4 regions of the Streptomyces sp. NPDC005925 genome follow, and region 1 is predicted to be linked to each of the others. Evidence: riboswitches for the same ligand, from Rfam matches in the RefSeq annotation. Region 1 holds a riboswitch; each other region holds the start of a gene.
What was found. A riboswitch is a leader RNA that binds a small molecule or an ion and turns the genes downstream of it on or off. The one in region 1 is predicted to bind cyclic di-AMP.
Positions count from the first base shown of each region.

Region 1 (4,204 bases):
CTGCCCGCCGAACCGGCCCCCGGCGAGGACCTCATCTCCGGTCTCATCCGCGCCTCCGACCACGGCGAACACCTCACGGAGAACGAGGCGGCGGCGATGGCGTTCATCCTGCTGTTCGCCGGCTTCGAAACCACCGTCAACCTCATCGGCAACGGCACCTACGCCCTGCTCACCCACCCCGGCCAGCGTGCCCGCCTCCAGGACTCCCTGGCCGCCGGCGAACGCGGCCTGCTGGCCACCGGCGTCGAGGAACTCCTGCGCTACGACGGCCCGGTGGAGCTGGCCACCTGGCGGTTCGCCACCGAGCCGCTCACCGTCGGCGGCCGGGACATCGCGCCCGGCGACCCCGTCCTCGTCGTCCTGGCCGCCGCCGACCGGGACCCGGCACGGTTCGCGAACCCGGACGTCCTCGACCTCGGCCGCACGGACAACCAGCACCTCGGATACGGGCACGGCATCCACTACTGCCTCGGCGCCCCGCTCGCCCGCCTGGAGGGGCAGACCGCGCTCGCCACACTCCTCACCCGGCTGCCCGACCTGCGACTCGCCGCGGACCCGGCCGAGTTGCGGTGGCGCGGCGGCCTCATCATGCGCGGACTGCGCACCCTCCCGGTCGCGTTCACACCGGAGGCCTGACACGCCGTAGGGACGGAGCCGTCCCTTTACACCACGCACATGACTGCCCGTCAGCAATGTGATCTTCACGTGATCTGCGCGGCATGAACTTGTGACTGCTGTTCGAATACCTATACGTTCCGCATCAGCGTGGCCCCGAGTCACACCCGCCGCGCCGTTCACCGCTGTCTCGCGAAAGGTCCGCGCATGCTCTCCGGGAACGGTCGTCACCGTCGCCCCCGCCAGGCTCCGGCACTCCTTGTCGCGGCCGGGGTGACCGGCTCCGCCATCGCCATCCCGCTGCTCGGTGCCACCAGCGCCGGCGCGGCCGAAGGCGCCACGTGGGACAGGGTCGCCGAGTGCGAGACCGGCGGCTCCTGGAGCCAGAACACCGGCAACGGGTACTACGGCGGGCTGCAGTTGACCCAGGAGGACTGGGAGGCGTACGGCGGCCTCGAGTTCGCGGCCAGCGCCGACCGGGCGAGCCGTTCGCAGCAGATAGCCGTCGCCGAGAACCTGCTCGACGACAAGGGCGCCGACGCCTGGCCGACCTGTGGACTGCTCGCCGGCCTCGGCGGCGACACCGGCGACGCCGGTGTGGACACGGGTGTGTCCGAGTCGCCCGGCACGGACGGCATCCCGGGCGACACCTCCGACGGCACCTCGGACGAGCCGGGTGCGTCCCTGCCCACCTCGTCCGACGGGTCCGCCACCGACTCCCCGGACTCGGCGGACTCCGCCGCCGAAGCCGGTGACACCGGTGACTCCGGCGGACCGGACGAGGCCGGCGCGAGCCCCGCCCCCGGAGGATCCGCCGACACCACCCAACAGGACGACTCGGACAAGTCGGGGCAGAGTGGCGCCGCTTCGGCGGACCCGGAAACCGGCGGGACCGGCACGGGCCGTCACCGCGGCACCGGCGCGGACGAGGCCGGGGGAAGTGTCGGAGACGGCCGCGAGGACGGCTCCTCGGGCCGCCACGCCTCGCGCGACGCGGACGCCGCCCGTGACGCCGTCGACGGCACCTACACCGTCCGTACCGGAGACAACCTCTGGGTCATCGCCGACTCCCTCGACCTCCAGGGCGGATGGCACGGCCTCTACGCCGCGAACCGTGAGACGGTCGGCGACGACCCCGATCTGATCCTTCCCGGTCAGAAGCTTGCGGTACAGGGCGAATCGGTCGAAAAGTAGCGGGAGTTCACGTCATAGTTCGCTGCGTATTGTCCGATTCAGAGGCGATGAGAGATAGGTCTCAGAGGCCCTGATCCTCTTTGAAATCCGGGCGGGCGCGTGTCTACGGTCAGGACCGCTCGCCACTGGCGGGCCCCGGCCACCGCAACGCCGAATCCTGCCAGTGGCGGCCCGGGAACAGTCGTCGCGTCAAGCGCCGTAGGCAGGAGCGGGGGACCCAAGGTAAGTGCCGGAACCGGCTGTTGAGCCGGCCCCGGCTTGGGGTGGAGCCGCGCGCACCGCAGTGTGCCGCGGCCGGGCAACTCAACCGGCCCGAACCCGACAGCTCACCTCGCAGGCGTCGGTGAGGGGATCAACCATGCTGCTTTCCGGCACGGGCAAGCACCGTCGTCCGACCGCATTCCGGCGCTCCACCCGCGCCATGGCCGTAGCCGGCGTCGCCGGCGCCGCCGTCGCAGGGCCGCTGATGGCCTCCGGCACCGCCTCCGCCGCCACCGCCTCCGAGTGGGACGCCGTCGCCCAGTGCGAGTCCGGCGGCGACTGGTCCATCAACACCGGTAACGGCTACTACGGCGGCCTGCAGTTCTCCGCCTCCACCTGGGCCGGCTACGGCGGCACGCAGTACGCCTCGTCCGCCGACCAGGCCAGCAAGGCGCAGCAGATCGAGATCGCCGAGAAGGTCCTCGCGGCTCAGGGCAAGGGCGCCTGGCCGGTCTGCGGCACCGGCCTGTCGAGCGCCTCGCCCGGCGGCGGCTCCGACTCCGGTTCCGGTTCCGCGGCGGGCTCCGGCTCCGGCCAGAGCACGGGCGGCGGCGACACCGCCACCACCGACCGCTCCGCCGAGCAGCCCGCCACCCGCTCCCAGGAGCGCCCGGCCCAGAAGAAGACCGTCACCACGCCGACCGGCAAGAAGGTCAAGAAGGGCGACGGCGAGTACAAGGTCGTCAAGGGCGACAGCCTCAGCTCCATCGCCGACGAGCACCACGTCAAGGGCGGCTGGGCGAAGCTGTTCAAGCTGAACAAGGACATCGTCCAGGAGGCCGACCTCATCTACCCCGGTCAGCGGCTGCACCTGAAGTGAGCCACGGCCCGGACTGAACCCGGCCGCCGGAATCTGAACCCCGTCGCCCGCGCGTACGTATCTCTGTTCAGGGGCCCTGTTGCCCCTCGCGGGCCCGCGCGCGGCCCGGCCACCCCCGTCCCCACGGGCTCCCCGCCCCGGTGCGTCCTTCCCCCGTACGCACCGGGGCGGGGTCATGCGTACCGCCGCACATGGGGTCACGCGAGGCGATACGGGCCGGACGGCACATGCACAGGGCGCCGCCCCGCCCGTTCCCCCGGTCTTCATCCGCCACCCCCTTTGTTCCGACGGTGAACAATGGGTACCGTCTGACTGTCCACGGGACGGCCGGTCGGCTGGCCGACGGCCCGGGGACGGTTAGGCTCTAGTCGCACGGCACGTCAAGGCCGCCAAGGCCCGCGTGCCCCGCACTTCCAGCGTCACATCCGAAGAAGGAGATGCTCGTGCCGTCCATCGACGTCGTCGTAGCCCGGGAAATCCTGGACTCCCGAGGCAACCCCACGGTCGAGGTCGAGGTCGGCCTCGACGACGGCAGCACGGGTCGTGCCGCCGTCCCGTCCGGAGCGTCGACGGGCGCCTTCGAGGCCATCGAGCTCCGTGACGGTGACCCGAACCGCTACCACGGCAAGGGTGTCGAGAAGGCCGTCCTCGCCGTCATCGAGCAGATCGGCCCGGAGCTGGTCGGCTACGACGCCACCGAGCAGCGCCTGATCGACCAGGCGATGTTCGACCTGGACGCCACCGACAACAAGGGCTCTCTCGGCGCCAACGCCATCCTCGGCGTCTCCCTCGCCGTCGCCCACGCCGCGTCCGAGGCGTCCGACCTCCCCCTCTTCCGCTACCTGGGCGGCCCGAACGCGCACCTGCTGCCGGTGCCCATGATGAACATCCTGAACGGCGGCTCGCACGCCGACTCCAACGTGGACATCCAGGAGTTCATGATCGCGCCGATCGGCGCCGAGTCCTTCTCCGAGGCGCTGCGCTGGGGCACCGAGGTGTACCACACCCTCAAGAAGGTACTGAAGAGCAAGGGCCTGGCCACCGGCCTCGGCGACGAGGGCGGCTTCGCCCCCAACCTCGGCTCCAACCGCGAGGCCCTCGACCTCATCCTCGAGGCCGTCAACGAGGCCGGGTACACGCCGGGCGAGCAGATCGCCCTCGCCCTCGACGTCGCCGCGTCCGAGTTCTACAAGGACGGCGTCTACACCTTCGAGGGCAAGGAGCGCTCGGCCGCCGACATGACCGAGTACTACGCCGAGCTCGTCGAGGCGTACCCGCTCGTCTCCATCGAGGACCCGCTGTTCGAGGACGACT
Region 1 is NZ_JBEXVL010000004.1:291,628-295,831, forward strand. It holds gene ABZ354_RS08190 (cytochrome P450) at 1-636, shown strand, start outside; gene ABZ354_RS08195 (transglycosylase family protein) at 823-1,809, shown strand; cyclic di-AMP (ydaO/yuaA leader) riboswitch at 1,994-2,164, shown strand; gene ABZ354_RS08200 (transglycosylase family protein) at 2,168-2,890, shown strand; gene eno (phosphopyruvate hydratase) at 3,334-4,204, shown strand, end outside.

Region 2 (4,204 bases), on a different contig from region 1:
TGGTCCGTCCCCGCCCAGAACCGGTCAGCCCGAGCCGGTCGGCCAGAACCGGTCGGCCAGAACCGGTCGGCCCGAGCCGGTCGGCCCGAGCCGGTCGCGCCGAACCGGTCAGCCCGGTATCGGGCGGTCAGTCCGGATGGTGAGAGGTGAGAACCGGGCAGCCCCAACCGGGTAGTCGGGGCCGGGCGGTCGGGGCCGGGCACCCGCAACCGGGCAGTCGGCACAGGGAGGTCGACACCGGGCAGTCGGCACCGGGCGGTCGGGGCCAGGCAGTCGGAACTGGGCGGTCCGGTCCGGGCGGTCTGGTCTCGATTCGGGCCGGTCACGTCGCGAAACGGGCGGCGCGGTGACCGGCGGCGCTCAGAAACGGCTGGCCGGGGTCACAACGGGGTCAGAAACAGGACCGGAAACGGCGGGTGGGAATCCGTGGTGGGGCCACGGCGTCCGGGTCCGTATTCTCGGGTCATGCCCGCACCCCTCGCGTACTCACTCATCGCCACAGACCTGGACGGAACGCTTCTGCGTGGTGACGACACCCTCTCCGACCGCTCCCACGCCGCGCTCGCGCGGGCGGCGGAGGCCGGCGCCCGGCACCTCGTCGTGACCGGACGTCCGGCACCCCGGGTGCGGCCGCTGCTGGTCGACCTCGGCGGTACGGGGCTCGCGGTGTGCGGGCAGGGCGCGCAGGTCTACGACGCCGCCGAGGACCGCCTGCTGTGGTCGGTCACCCTGGACCGGGAACTGGCCGTGACGGCGCTCGGCAAGGTCGAGGCCGAGGTGGGCGAGGTGTTCGTGGCCGTCGACCAGGACGGCGTGGACGGGCTCACGCTGATCGAGCCGGGTTACCTGATGCCGCACCCGACCCTGCCGGCGGTGCGGGTGCGGCGGCGCGCCGACCTGTGGGGGGCGCCGATCAGCAAGGTGCTGCTGCGCCATCCGGGCCTGTCCGACGACGAGTTGGCGGCGGCGGCGCGCGGAGTGATCGGCTCCCTGGCGACAGTGACCGTGTCGGGTCCGGGAACCGTGGAGCTCCAGCCGTGCGGCATCACCAAGGCGACCGGTCTGGCGCTGGCCGCCGAGTACCTGGGCCTGCGTCCCGAGCGGACGATCGCCTTCGGGGACATGCCCAACGACATCCCGATGTTCGACTGGGCCGCGCACGGCGTCGCCATGGCCAACGCGCACCCCGAACTGAGGGCGGTCGCGGACGAGGTCACCCTGTCGAACGAGGACGACGGCGTGGCCGCCGTCCTCGAGCGGCTGTTCCCCGCGGTCCCGGGGCCGGCCGGAGCGGTACCGGGGCCCCGGCCGGCGTGGGAACCGCGGTGGGTACCGAGACCCCGGCCGGCCCGCTGAGCCACCCGGAGAACGGGCCTCAGTGCGCGCCGGACGGGCCTCGGGCCGCGCCGGACGGGCCTCAGTACGCGCCGAAGACGTTGTCGATCGACCCGTACCGCTGGGCGGCGTAGTTGCAGGCGGCGGTGATGTTCGCGACCGGGTCGTACGGATCGGACGACGTGCCGGGCACGTGGTACTCCTGGAAGGTCGGGTCGATGACCTGGAGCAGGCCCTTGGAGGGCGTGCCGGCGGCGGCGTTGGAGTCCCAGTTGTTGATGGCGTCCGGGTTGCCGGAGGACTCCCGCATGATGTTGCGCTGGATGCCGTCGTAGGAGCCGGGGATGCCGTTCTCCGCCATGACGGCGAGGGACTCGCGGATCCAGCCGTCGAGGTTGTCCGGGTACGACGCCGAGCTGGCCGCCGAGGGCGGGGCGGCGGGCGTGGCTGCGGACGCGGTGCCCGCGCCGATCAGCGGGAACGCGAGCACGGCGGCACCGGTGCCGGCGACGGCGAGCTTGCGGGCGAGGGTGAATGCAGGCATGACGAATTCCTCTCCTACGCCTGCGGGGTGAGCTGTCGGGTTCGGGCGGGAGGTGCCCGGCCGGGCCCTGGCGGGCACGGCTTCACCCCGAGCCGTTCCGGTCTGGTGACCGGCCCGGCGACTTACCTGGGTCCCCCGCTCCTGCCGTGCGAGTGGCTCGTCGTTGGTGGGTGCGGGCGGTGGCAGGATTCGGCGTCCGCCCGACTGGCCCGGAACGTATGCGAGGGCACATGTCGGGAACAAGTGACGGGATCACATAACGTCCTGTTTGACCTTGGTGTGGTGCGTATGAGGCACTTGATCCTTTGTATCCGCCCAGGCTCAACTCGGGTGCGCGGGGCGGGACGTGGGGGTTCGGGGAGTGAGGTGCCGCATGCGGGGGATGCGTGACTCAACTCACGGTCGTTCAGCGCGAGGGGCATTTGGAGCTAAGGGGAATTGCGATGTCAAGTAAGGCAAATCGGGCATGGGTTCGGGAGGTCGTGCCGAGGGGTCGGGTGGGGGGCGATCCGCGCCGGGGCGGCTGGTCGTATGCCCCATTGGCGACCCTGATGTTCGATGTGAACTGATACGCATTACTTGATGGCGTTTTTTCCGATTCACTCTGAGTCGCACATGTCGGTCATGTCGTCGCCGGTCGAATGATCGAAAATCAGCGAGCTGCGGTCCGATGCCGGGTGGCCTGGACGGGTGGGCGCTGGCCGTGATCGAAACGTGACCGGATACGCTGACGCGGGTGAGGGCGCCGACCTATCGACAAACAGGCAATCGCCAGTAGGCACCAGCAGACAGGAGACCTTCGTGACCGTCGTGGGGCCGTTCGGGCTGAGCGTGCGGGACCAGGCTCTGGAAGCCGATGTCCAGGCCGGTTTGACGGCTGTCGAAGAAGGGTTGCTCGAGGCAACCAAGAGTGAGGTGCCCTTCATCACCGAGGCCGCCCAGCACCTGGTGCGGGCGGGCGGCAAGCGTTTCCGTCCGCTGCTCGTGATGCTGTCTTCGCAGTTCGGGGACCCGTACGCGCCGGGCATCGTGCCGTCGGCCGTCGTCGTCGAGCTGACCCATCTCGCCACGCTGTACCACGACGACGTCATGGACGAGGCCGACGTGCGGCGCGGCGTGCCCAGCGCGAACACCCGCTGGGGCAACTCGGTGGCCGTCCTGACCGGCGACTTCCTGTTCGCCCGCGCCTCACAGATCCTCGCCGACCTCGGGCCCGAGGCGGTCCGCGTGCAGGCCCTCGCGTTCGAGCGGCTGGTCACCGGGCAGATCCTGGAGACCGCCGGCCCGCAGGACGGTCGAGACCCGGTCGAGCACTACTTGGACGTGCTCGGAGGCAAGACGGGCTCCCTGGTGGCCGTCTCGTGCCGGTTCGGCGCGATGATGTCCGGCGCCGACGAGCGGGTCGTGGACGTCCTCACGCAGTACGGAGAGCGGCTCGGCGTCGCCTTCCAGCTCGCCGACGACGTGCTCGACATCGCGTCCGAGTCGACCGACTCCGGCAAGACCCCGGGCACCGATCTGCGCGAGGGCATCGCGACGCTTCCGGTGCTCCGGCTGCGGGAGCGCGCGGAGCGGCTGGGCCTGGCCGAGGACCTGGAGCTGTGCGAGCTGCTGGCCTCCGACCTGAGCGACGACACGCGCCACCAGCGGGCCCTGCGGGCGTTGCGTACGCACCCGGCGCTGGAGCAGGCCCGGCGCGACACCGTCCGGTACACGGAGGAGGCGCGCGCGGCGCTGGCCCCGCTGCGGGAGTGCGACGCGAAGACGGCGCTGATGCAGCTGTGCGACGCGGTGGTGCACCGGGCGGGCTGACCGCCGCCGCCCCGGCCCCGCACAGGGCGGGCCGACCCACCGAGCCCGTCGGCCCCAGCCCTGTGGACCCGTCGCCCGTGGACCAATCACCGTCCGCGCCGCCGAGGACCCCGACCCCGACCCGTACCCCTACTGGTCGGGGGAGCCCCGGGCCCGTCGTGTCATACCCCAGGCGTACGCGGAGTTGGGTCCCTGGGCTGACGCAACTCGGCGGTGGATTTGGTCAGATGGAGTCACGGACAACACCACGACTCACCGACCGGGTGAGAATGGCGGCCCGGGATGGGACCGACGCGAGTACCGTCGATCGCACGACACGTGCTCGACGCGTACGTGAAACGCGCGGACACGAGACGGACAGCCGCCGCCGACGACGGAGGTAAGGCACACATGGCACCGTACGCATCCGACGACATCAACGCCGCGGGGGCCGACGAGGCCGACGACCGGGGCACGGACCGCCGCAAGGCCACGCGGTACGTCGTCCCGGTCGCGGTGATGGGGCTGGCTGCC
Region 2 is NZ_JBEXVL010000036.1:13,280-17,483, reverse strand. It holds gene ABZ354_RS26435 (HAD family hydrolase) at 466-1,356, shown strand; gene ABZ354_RS26430 (transglycosylase SLT domain-containing protein) at 1,418-1,879, opposite strand; cyclic di-AMP (ydaO/yuaA leader) riboswitch at 1,884-2,047, opposite strand; gene ABZ354_RS26425 (polyprenyl synthetase family protein) at 2,681-3,691, shown strand; gene ABZ354_RS26420 (DUF2092 domain-containing protein) at 4,082-4,204, shown strand, end outside.
Region 2: it holds a riboswitch for cyclic di-AMP, as region 1 does, so the genes downstream of both, ABZ354_RS26430 (transglycosylase SLT domain-containing protein) here and ABZ354_RS08200 (transglycosylase family protein) in region 1, are expected to answer to the same signal.

Region 3 (4,204 bases), on a different contig from region 1:
CGTGGTGAGGGTGCGATCGGGTGCCGCCGAGCGGCGCGCCGAGATGGCGCGGGCCACCGTCGAGCCGATCGAGGCGCGGGGCGTGGTCGCCGTCCGGATCGCCGATGTGGCTGCCGCACCAGGGGTGAGCAACGCGCTCGTGCTGTACCACTCCTCCTCCAGGGACAAGCTGGTCGCCGCCGCCTTCGCACATGCCGCCCAGGACGACCTCGCCCGGCTGCGCGGATTGCTCGGGCGCCGTACGACGGCGCTGCGCCGGCTGCGGGACGCGGTGCGGTGGTACGCGCCGACGGGTGGCGGCTGTGGATCGAGGGGTGGGCGGCGGCGCTGCGCGAGCCCGTGCCGCAGGGTCTGACCGGGCGGCCTCGACCGGCAGGGGAAGGCGGCGATCGCCGGGGTCGTCGCGGAGGGTGTGACGGCGGGTGAGTTCCGCCGCGCCGGGCCCGCCGACGCGGCGCTGCGTCTGACCGCGCTCCTCGACGGGCTCGCCGTGCAGCTGACGTCCTACCCGGGCGCGCTGTCACCGGCCCGGGCCCGGGAGCCGGCCGACGCGGCCCTGGCCCGCGAACGGGGCCTCACCCGCGCGGAGTTGGTGGCGGCGGGGCACTGCTCCCCGCCGCCCAGCCTCCCCGCCGCTGCTTCCGCTCCTGGCGCCTCAGGCGACGGCGGCGATGCGCATCCTGATGTCGTCCGGCGACAGCGCGCCCTTGGCGGTCACATGGTCCCCCGAGGACTCGCCGCGCAGCCGGCGCCCGATCCACGGCACCAGGTACTCGCGCGCCCACTGCACGTCGTCGCGCCGCACCTCGAACGTGCCGCGCGACGGCAGCGGCGGCCAGGGCTGGTCGGGGTCGGCGGGGACCTCCAGGCCGAGGACCTGACCCGCGCGGAGCGCCACGCGCGTGTGCCCCTCCGGGGAGAGGTGCAGCCGGTCGGCGTCCCACGCCCTGCGGTCCTGGAGGGTCTTGAGGGACCACAGGTCGAGCACGGGACAGCCGTACCGGTCGGCGACGGCACGCACATGGCCGTTGTAGGTGGCGATCTTCCCGCGCAGGTGCTTCAGCACGGGCATGGTCCGGGTGTCGAAGCCGGTCGTCACCATCACGGTGCCCGCTGCGGCCGTCAGAGCGGCGACGGCCCTCTCGAACCTCTCGGCCACCTCGTCGGGGTCGGTGCCGGGCCGCAGGATGTCGTTGCCGCCGGCACAGAACGAGACGAGGTCCGGGGCGAGTCGCGCCGTTCGGGGAAGCTGGTCCGCAACGATCTGGTCGAGCAGTTTGCCGCGCACGGCGAGGTTGGTGTACCGGAAGTCGCCCTCGGGCCGCCGGTCCGCGAGCAGTACCGCGAACCTGTCCGCCCAGCCGACGAACGACCCGTCGGGGCCCGGGTCGCCCACGCCCTCGGTGAAGCTGTCCCCCACCGCCACGTACGACCCGATCACTGATCTGCTGTCATTCTTCGAATCGTCTGCCACGTCGGCCCATGATTCACCTTCGCATGAGGCTTACGCGAGCGTAGGAAAGGGGTGACGGGCGGTGAGATGAGCCACCTCGAGTGTTCGTCGACCCGGGAACGAGCGCGGGAATGGGCGAGGAGCCGCGCCGCGGGCGCGGCCGCCCGGGTACGCCGAAGGCCGGACCCCGGGGATCGGGAGTCCGGCCTTCGGCTGCGTGTCAGGCGAGTGGTCGCGCCGGGTGCCGTACGGGCCGGTGCGCCAAGTGGTGTCAGGCGCCGGAGGCGCCGTGCGAGCGCAGGTACGCCATCGGGTCCACGTCCGAGCCGTAGTCCGGCGTGGTGCGGATCTCGAAGTGCAGGTGCGGTCCGGTGGAGTTGCCGGTCGTGCCGGAGAGACCGACCTGCTGGCCTGCGGTCACGGTCTGGCCGGCCGAGACGGACAGCGAGGACAGGTGGGCGTACTGGGCGTAGTGGCCGTCGCCGAGCTTGATGACGACCTGATTGCCGTACGCGCCGCCCCAGCCCGCGGAGACGACGGTGCCCGCGCCGACGGACTTCAGGGCGGTGCCGGTCGGGACGACGAAGTCGACGCCGGTGTGGTAGCCGCTGGACCACATGCCGCCGGGGACCTTGTAGGCGGTGCCGACGCCGGCGCCGGACACGGGCAGCACGAAGCCGGAGCCGGAGGGCTGCGCGGCGGGCGTCGTGCTCCGGCCCGACGAGGGCGCGGCGGTCTTCGCGGACTTCGACGACTTCGACGACTTCAAGGCCGACGAGGACTTCGCCGACGGCTCGGCCGTGCTCGTCGCGGCCTTCTTGCCGATGGCGAGCTTGAGGCCGGGGTGGATCAGCGACGGGTCGTCGCCGATGGTGGCGCGGTTGTCCCGGTACAGCTTCTTCCAGCCGCCGCTGACGTTCTGCTCGTCGGCGATCTTCGACAGGAAGTCGCCGCCCTTCACCGTGTAGACGCGCGGGGCGGAGTTCTTCGCGGTGTCCTTGCCGGCGGGCTTGTGCTGCGCCTCCGGAAGGGACTGGACGGCCTTTTCGGAAACCTGCTGCGCGGGGGCGGCGTGAGCGCCGGTGGCCCCGAGAAGCGGAATGGCAAGTGCGGCGCCGCCGGTTCCGGCGACGGCGATGGACCGGGTGAAACGCGGTGACTTCGTACGGCGGTGCTTACCCTTCGCGGGCATGGCGAATTCCTCTCCGGCGCCTACGAGGTGAGCTGTCGGGTTCGGACTGGAGATGCCCGGCCGCGGTGTGCGCGGCTTCACCCCGAGCCTGTGTCCGGAGACCGGAACAGGCGGTTGTACCTGTGGGTCCCCCGCTCCTGCCGTACACGGGTCGAAGTGTGTGCGGGCTTCCGGACGGCGGCAGGATTAGGCGTCCGTCCGGATCGGTGGCGAACGTAAGCGACCGGATGGCTGAGAAACAAGCCTGGGTTTGTCCGCGAACGCGCTTTTGTGCGGGCGATCAGGGTTATGCCCGTCACCGAGCGTGGAACAGGATCTTTCGCGCTTCTTCAATCCCCAGGTAACGCGGTTGAATTACGTGAACATGGCGACAGCGGATCGTCACGATTATGACGCTGCTCACGCCCCACACCCCATCCCCCTTACTATCGGGGCACGTTACGCACAAACGACCAATTCGGACCAATGACTCATAGAGGTGGATAGGCTACCGATCAAAAACTATGTCCGATTTCATTTGTTACAGCGCAAGTTGAGTCACTACGTCCCTCTCATATTGTCCGGCAGGCGTGTCGTATCGTCGGCGTGTGCCCGTCGGTGAGCCGCGCCGGCGGGGCCGAGTGTGAGGAGTCCACGTGACGCAGCAGGTCCCGTCGACCGAGCCCGAGCTGGCCGGAGTGCGCAACTTCCGTGACGTCGGCGGATTGCCGACCGTGGACGGCCGCCGGGTGCGGTACGGCGTGCTGTTCCGCAGCGGTCACCTCGCGCACGCGACAGAGGACGACGCCGCCTTCCTCGCCTCCCTCGGCCTGCACACGATCTTCGACTTCCGCAACGCGGCCGACCAGAAGCTGGAGGGCCCGGACGTCGCGCTGCCGGGCGTCCGCAATGTGAACCTGCCGCTGAGCGACCCGGCCGACGGCGCCGAGTTCTGGAAGATGGTGCGGGACGGCGACCTCGAGCAGCTGCGCGCGGTCCTCTCGGACGGCAGGGGCGCCGCCCGGATGATCGACTCGTACCGGACGGTCATCACGGAGCGCACCGCGGAGCACTCGCGGGTGCTGCACTCGCTCGCCGAGGACAGCCTCCCCGCGCTGATGCACTGCGCGGCCGGAAAGGACCGCGCGGGCCTGTCCATAGCCGTGACCCTGCTCGCCCTGGGCGTCGAGCGGGACGCGATAGCCGAGGACTACCTGAAGTCGAACGCCAAGCACCGCCGCTACAAGGTGCGCCGCAGCGCCACGTCCGCCTCGGCCTACTCCCCCGAGGTCATGGAGCTGCTCGACCCCCTGTTCGACGCGCGCGCCGAGTACCTCGCGGCGGCCTTCGACACGATCCAGGACACCTGGGGCGGCGTCCCGGCCTACCTCGAGAACGGGCTCGGCGTCACCCCCGAGATCCGCGAGCGGCTGCGCGAACGCCTGCTGGACTGACGTACGCCCCGAGGCCGGCGCCGCGCTCCGCGCCCTACTGCGCGCCGACCTCGAACAGCAGCCACACGAAGGCCGCGAAGACGTGCCCCACGGCGATGTAGATGATCAGCCGGACCCACAGGGCGC
Region 3 is NZ_JBEXVL010000014.1:92,157-96,360, reverse strand. It holds partial or broken gene ABZ354_RS18465 (TetR family transcriptional regulator C-terminal domain-containing protein) at 44-592, shown strand; gene ABZ354_RS18460 (SGNH/GDSL hydrolase family protein) at 656-1,441, opposite strand; gene ABZ354_RS18455 (LysM peptidoglycan-binding domain-containing M23 family metallopeptidase) at 1,725-2,645, opposite strand; cyclic di-AMP (ydaO/yuaA leader) riboswitch at 2,650-2,814, opposite strand; gene ABZ354_RS18450 (tyrosine-protein phosphatase) at 3,281-4,078, shown strand; gene ABZ354_RS18445 (DUF6126 family protein) at 4,113-4,204, opposite strand, start outside.
Region 3: it holds a riboswitch for cyclic di-AMP, as region 1 does, so the genes downstream of both, ABZ354_RS18455 (LysM peptidoglycan-binding domain-containing M23 family metallopeptidase) here and ABZ354_RS08200 (transglycosylase family protein) in region 1, are expected to answer to the same signal.

Region 4 (4,204 bases), on a different contig from region 1:
GAACGCGACCGTGAACGCCGCCCAGCTCTCCGGGGAGAAGAGCAGCGCGGGTCCGGCCGGTTCCTTGGAGTCGCGGACGGCCAGCAGCCCGGTCCAGGGACCGGAGCGTGGACGGGCCGCCTCGACGCAGTTGTTCGCTCCGGTGCTGTAGCTGCTGCGCAGCCAGTGCACGTCGTGCAGGTCGTTGCTGGAAGGGACGTTCCGAGGCAGTGCGGTCATGGTGCCTCCTTACGTGTCACCGGTCATACCGGCGATGAATTCCAATGATTCCTCGGGTGAGAGAGCGTGAGCCAGCAGGGAGTCGAAGGCCTCTGCGTAGGCCTCTAAGTCTTCTTTCCGTTCGAGATGGAGGCTACTCGTCAAGTGGTCGAGAACGACGACATCCAGATCAGATGTGCGCGAAAATGAGAAAATAACGAAAGATCCCGTGACCCCGATGTGGGCTCCGGCGGCAAACGGCAGTACTTGCAGTCGTACGTGCGGCATAATCGCCGCCTCCGTCAGCCTCTCCAACTGCCGCGACATCACCCCGGGCCCGCCCACTTCCCGGCGCAGTACGGCCTCGTCCAGTACCGCGCTCAACGTCAGCGGGGGTTTCGCGCGCAGCACGTCCTGCCGGGCCAGCCGCACCTCCACCAGCGCGTCCAGCCGTTCCTCGGACAGGCCTTCGACCGCGGCGCAGGTCACCGCTCTGGCGTACTCCGGGGTCTGCAGCAGTCCCGGCACCACCGAGGTCTCCAGGGTGCGCATCGCGCTCGCCTGGGACTCCAGACTGATGAAGTCCCGGTAGGTGGGCGGCAGTTCACCGCGATAGGCATGCCACCAGTGGTTGCGTCCGTTGCCGTCGTGCGCGCCCGCGAGGACGAGCAATAACTCCCGGAGCTGGTCGTCCGCCACGCCGTAGGCGTCCAGAAGCAGTCTCACGTCGGCCGGTTTCACGCCGCTCGTGCCGGTCTCGATCCGGCTCACCTTCGACTGGTGCCATCCCACCAGCCCGGCCGCTTCCCCACTCGTGAGGCCCACCGAGGTGCGCAGCGCACGCAGTTCGGCGCCCAGTTTGCGGCGGCGCACCGCGGGCCCGTGCTTCATGGGCTTCTCCTTACTCCTTACGAGTCGCCCAAATACGTTCTCGCGTCGCAGAGTTCACCGCATCGAGCGACAGATATATGCAGATGTTGATGGATCGCCGCCCTTGCCGTGGTGATGATGGCAGTGTGGCGAGGAAGCACCAGTCCGGGACCGTACTCCAACCGTCCGCTTCATGCCGGACCAAGGTCCCCTGGGAAAGGGACGAGAGCGCCATGGCAGACCATCTGGAAGCATCCGTCACTTTGGCAAGCGATCCCGCCTCGGTGTCCGCGTCCCGTTCCTTCGTGGTGGACACACTGGCGGAATGGGGACTGCCGGCGGGCACGGACGAGTCCGAGACGATCCGGCTCATCGTGTCCGAGCTCGCCACCAACGCGGTCCAGCACACTTTGGGCACGTCACCCACCTTCACGGTGGACGTCGCCCTGCACCGCGACGAACGCCTGCGCGTCGGAGTGACCGACAGCCACCCGCGGTTCCCGAAGCGGCTGCCCGCGGCCGTCCAGCAGGACAACGGGCGCGGTATGAGGATCATCCGGTGGCTGGCGGCGGAGTGCGGCGGCAGGCTGCGCGTCAGACCCACGCGCGAGGGCGGCAAGACGGTCTCCATCGAGCTGCCGTGGCACGGCACGGCCCCGCCGGCCGGAGCGGTGGCGGCGGCGGGACAGCAGGAGCCGTAGGACAGCCCCGGTGCGGGGGCGACGGCACGTCGGTGCCGCCGCCCGCGTGTGGTCAGCGCACGCGCCCGTACCAGGCTCCGCGGCTCCAGATCCTTTCCAGCCGCACCACCGCCCCGGATTTCGGGGCGTGCCAGATCCTGTTCCCGCCGGCGTAGATGCCGACGTGGTAGATGTAGCGGCCGGAGTGGAAGAACACCAGGTCACCGGCCTTGCGACTGCTCGCGGAGATGTGCCGGGTCCGGTTGTACTGCTGGGCCGCCGTACGCGGAAGTTTCTTGCCGGCCTTCCGGTACGCGTACAGCGTGAGCCCCGAGCAGTCGAACCTGTGCGGGCCCGTGGCGCCCCAGCGGTAGGGGGCGCCCTTCTTGGAAGCGGCGATCCGGAGCGCCTTGTGGGCCGAGGAGGCGGCGACCGCCTCGGAGCCGGCGCCCGGGATCACGAGGGAACCGATCACGACGGAGAGGGTGAGGGCCGAGGCCGTACCGGCCCGGACCAGGAGAGACGGGACACGATTGAGCGCGGTCATGCGCAACCCTTCGTCAGCCGCCTGTGAAGGATGACCTGTCGGATTCGGGCTGGCGAAGTAGCCCGGCCGCTGCTGCGGCTTCACCCCAAGGGCTGCTCGGAACGGCTGTCGTGCCGGTCCGGCGGCCCGTCGTGCTCGGGTCCTCCACTCCTGCCGATCCATCCTCTTCTGTCGACCGGGCATCCGGGCGGCGGCAGGATTCGGCGTCCGCCCGGACCGCCCCGCCGCGGTGGCGGGGGCTTGTCGTCAGTGAAGGATCTTGACCGTCGGCAGTATGAATATCCCCATGCGCAGGGCTTTGTGGCGTTGATCACCCTTCGCCCATTCGGGTGGACAGAGGGGTCTCGGAGTCCTTCGTCCATTACCTCGACGAGCCCCGGACCAGCGGCGGAGCACCGCTCGGCGCCCGCACGCCCCACGCCGGCGCGCAACTGCGCCGGGCCCGGAAAAGGACGCGCGTCTACGCCGACAGGGGGTACGCCGTTCGGCCCGTTTCACCCCCGGCCCTACGTGCGGTCCGACCCGCCGGAGTCCCGTCACCCGGGGGCGCGGCAACCGCCGGACTGCGGCGGAAGGGTGACCCGGGCGGTGCGTCGCCCGCCGTCCAGCACCCGCGGCGCGGGGCCGGGGCACCACCGGCAACCGCGGCGGGGGCAGCGCCGGGGGCCTACCCTCCGCACCGGGCCAAGCCGCACCTGCCGCCATGGCTCGGCGTCGTCGGCGTCGCCGGGTCCGGCGCGAACCCGAGGTTGGCCGGACCCTTGGTGCCGGCGTCGTCCGCCCCTGCGCCGGCGAGCGCTGGCGCAACGGCACCGGCGGCAGTGGCCAACGAGCCGAGCAGCTCGCTGGCCACGCGCATCACGAATCCGCGGCGACCCGAAGAGTTCCCCCCGGGCCCAAGGGTCGCCGGCCGGGCCGCCGCGGGCCCTCCTGCGGCAGCCGCTCGCCCTCCGCAGCCTCCACTGCCCTGTCCGGCCCGGAAAGTCTCTCCGCGGGCAGCAGACGCGCCCCTGTCACCTCCCCGGGAGGCTCGATCGCGGCCGGTCCCCTGCCCAGTACTCGACGTGTCACAGGGTGATCATTCCGCAGCATGGGCGCGTCGGGGCGAAGAACAACGAAGGCCCGCCACCGGTGAGCGAACGTCACCCCGTGTGCGAGCCCGCGTCGTCGCGACCGCGGCTGCCTTTGCCCGTCGCCTCCTGGCCGTGTGAGATCCCCTCACCGCTGAGAGGATCGCGGGAGGATCGGCCGGACAAAGGACCTTCGGGGCAGTCGGCGGCCACCCCCGGTCCGGCCTCCCGCCCATCCGTGCCGGTTGTCGTCGGGCGGCGGGCCCCAGGCACTGCCGGGGCGCGGCCCAGGATTCTGGCAGCGGTGCAGCGGCGCTTTCCCTCCCGCGGGGCCGGAGGACTTGGACGTCATCTCGGCAGCGACTTCGGCCGAGGGCATGGGACCGGGCACCTTCGGCACCGGAAGGTCGACGTGGGCTCTGACGGGCACGGACTGCCTGTGAGTGCTGGGGAGCTTCGGCACCGGAACGTTGGCCTCGGCCTCGGACGCGGCGGGTCCGGCCTGCGGAACACCCGCTGCCTCGGGTGGCTTTCCGACGAACGGACCTTTCGTTCCGTTTATCGGATTGGCAAAGAAGTCCCTTGACCCCTGTTCCCGGAGATCGCACAGCCGCGAGGATCCCCGTACCCAATCGCAAGAATGTACGGGAGACCCACTTGAGGAAGAGAAAACTGAACCGGCGGGTGACCGTCTTGGGTTCGGCGGGTGCGCTCGTCACCGCCACACTGCTGGCCGGGGCCGTCACGGCACCCACGGCCAGCGCGAGCCCGGCCGGTTTCGGCCAGGACCGTGAGGCCCGGGGCGCCGCCCTCGCGGCGGCGCGCGCGGCGCACACCGG
Region 4 is NZ_JBEXVL010000012.1:110,625-114,828, forward strand. It holds gene ABZ354_RS16955 (DUF397 domain-containing protein) at 1-219, opposite strand, end outside; gene ABZ354_RS16960 (helix-turn-helix transcriptional regulator) at 229-1,089, opposite strand; gene ABZ354_RS16965 (ATP-binding protein) at 1,302-1,769, shown strand; gene ABZ354_RS16970 (C40 family peptidase) at 1,822-2,295, opposite strand; cyclic di-AMP (ydaO/yuaA leader) riboswitch at 2,299-2,511, opposite strand; gene ABZ354_RS16975 (alpha/beta hydrolase) at 4,023-4,204, shown strand, end outside.
Region 4: it holds a riboswitch for cyclic di-AMP, as region 1 does, so the genes downstream of both, ABZ354_RS16970 (C40 family peptidase) here and ABZ354_RS08200 (transglycosylase family protein) in region 1, are expected to answer to the same signal.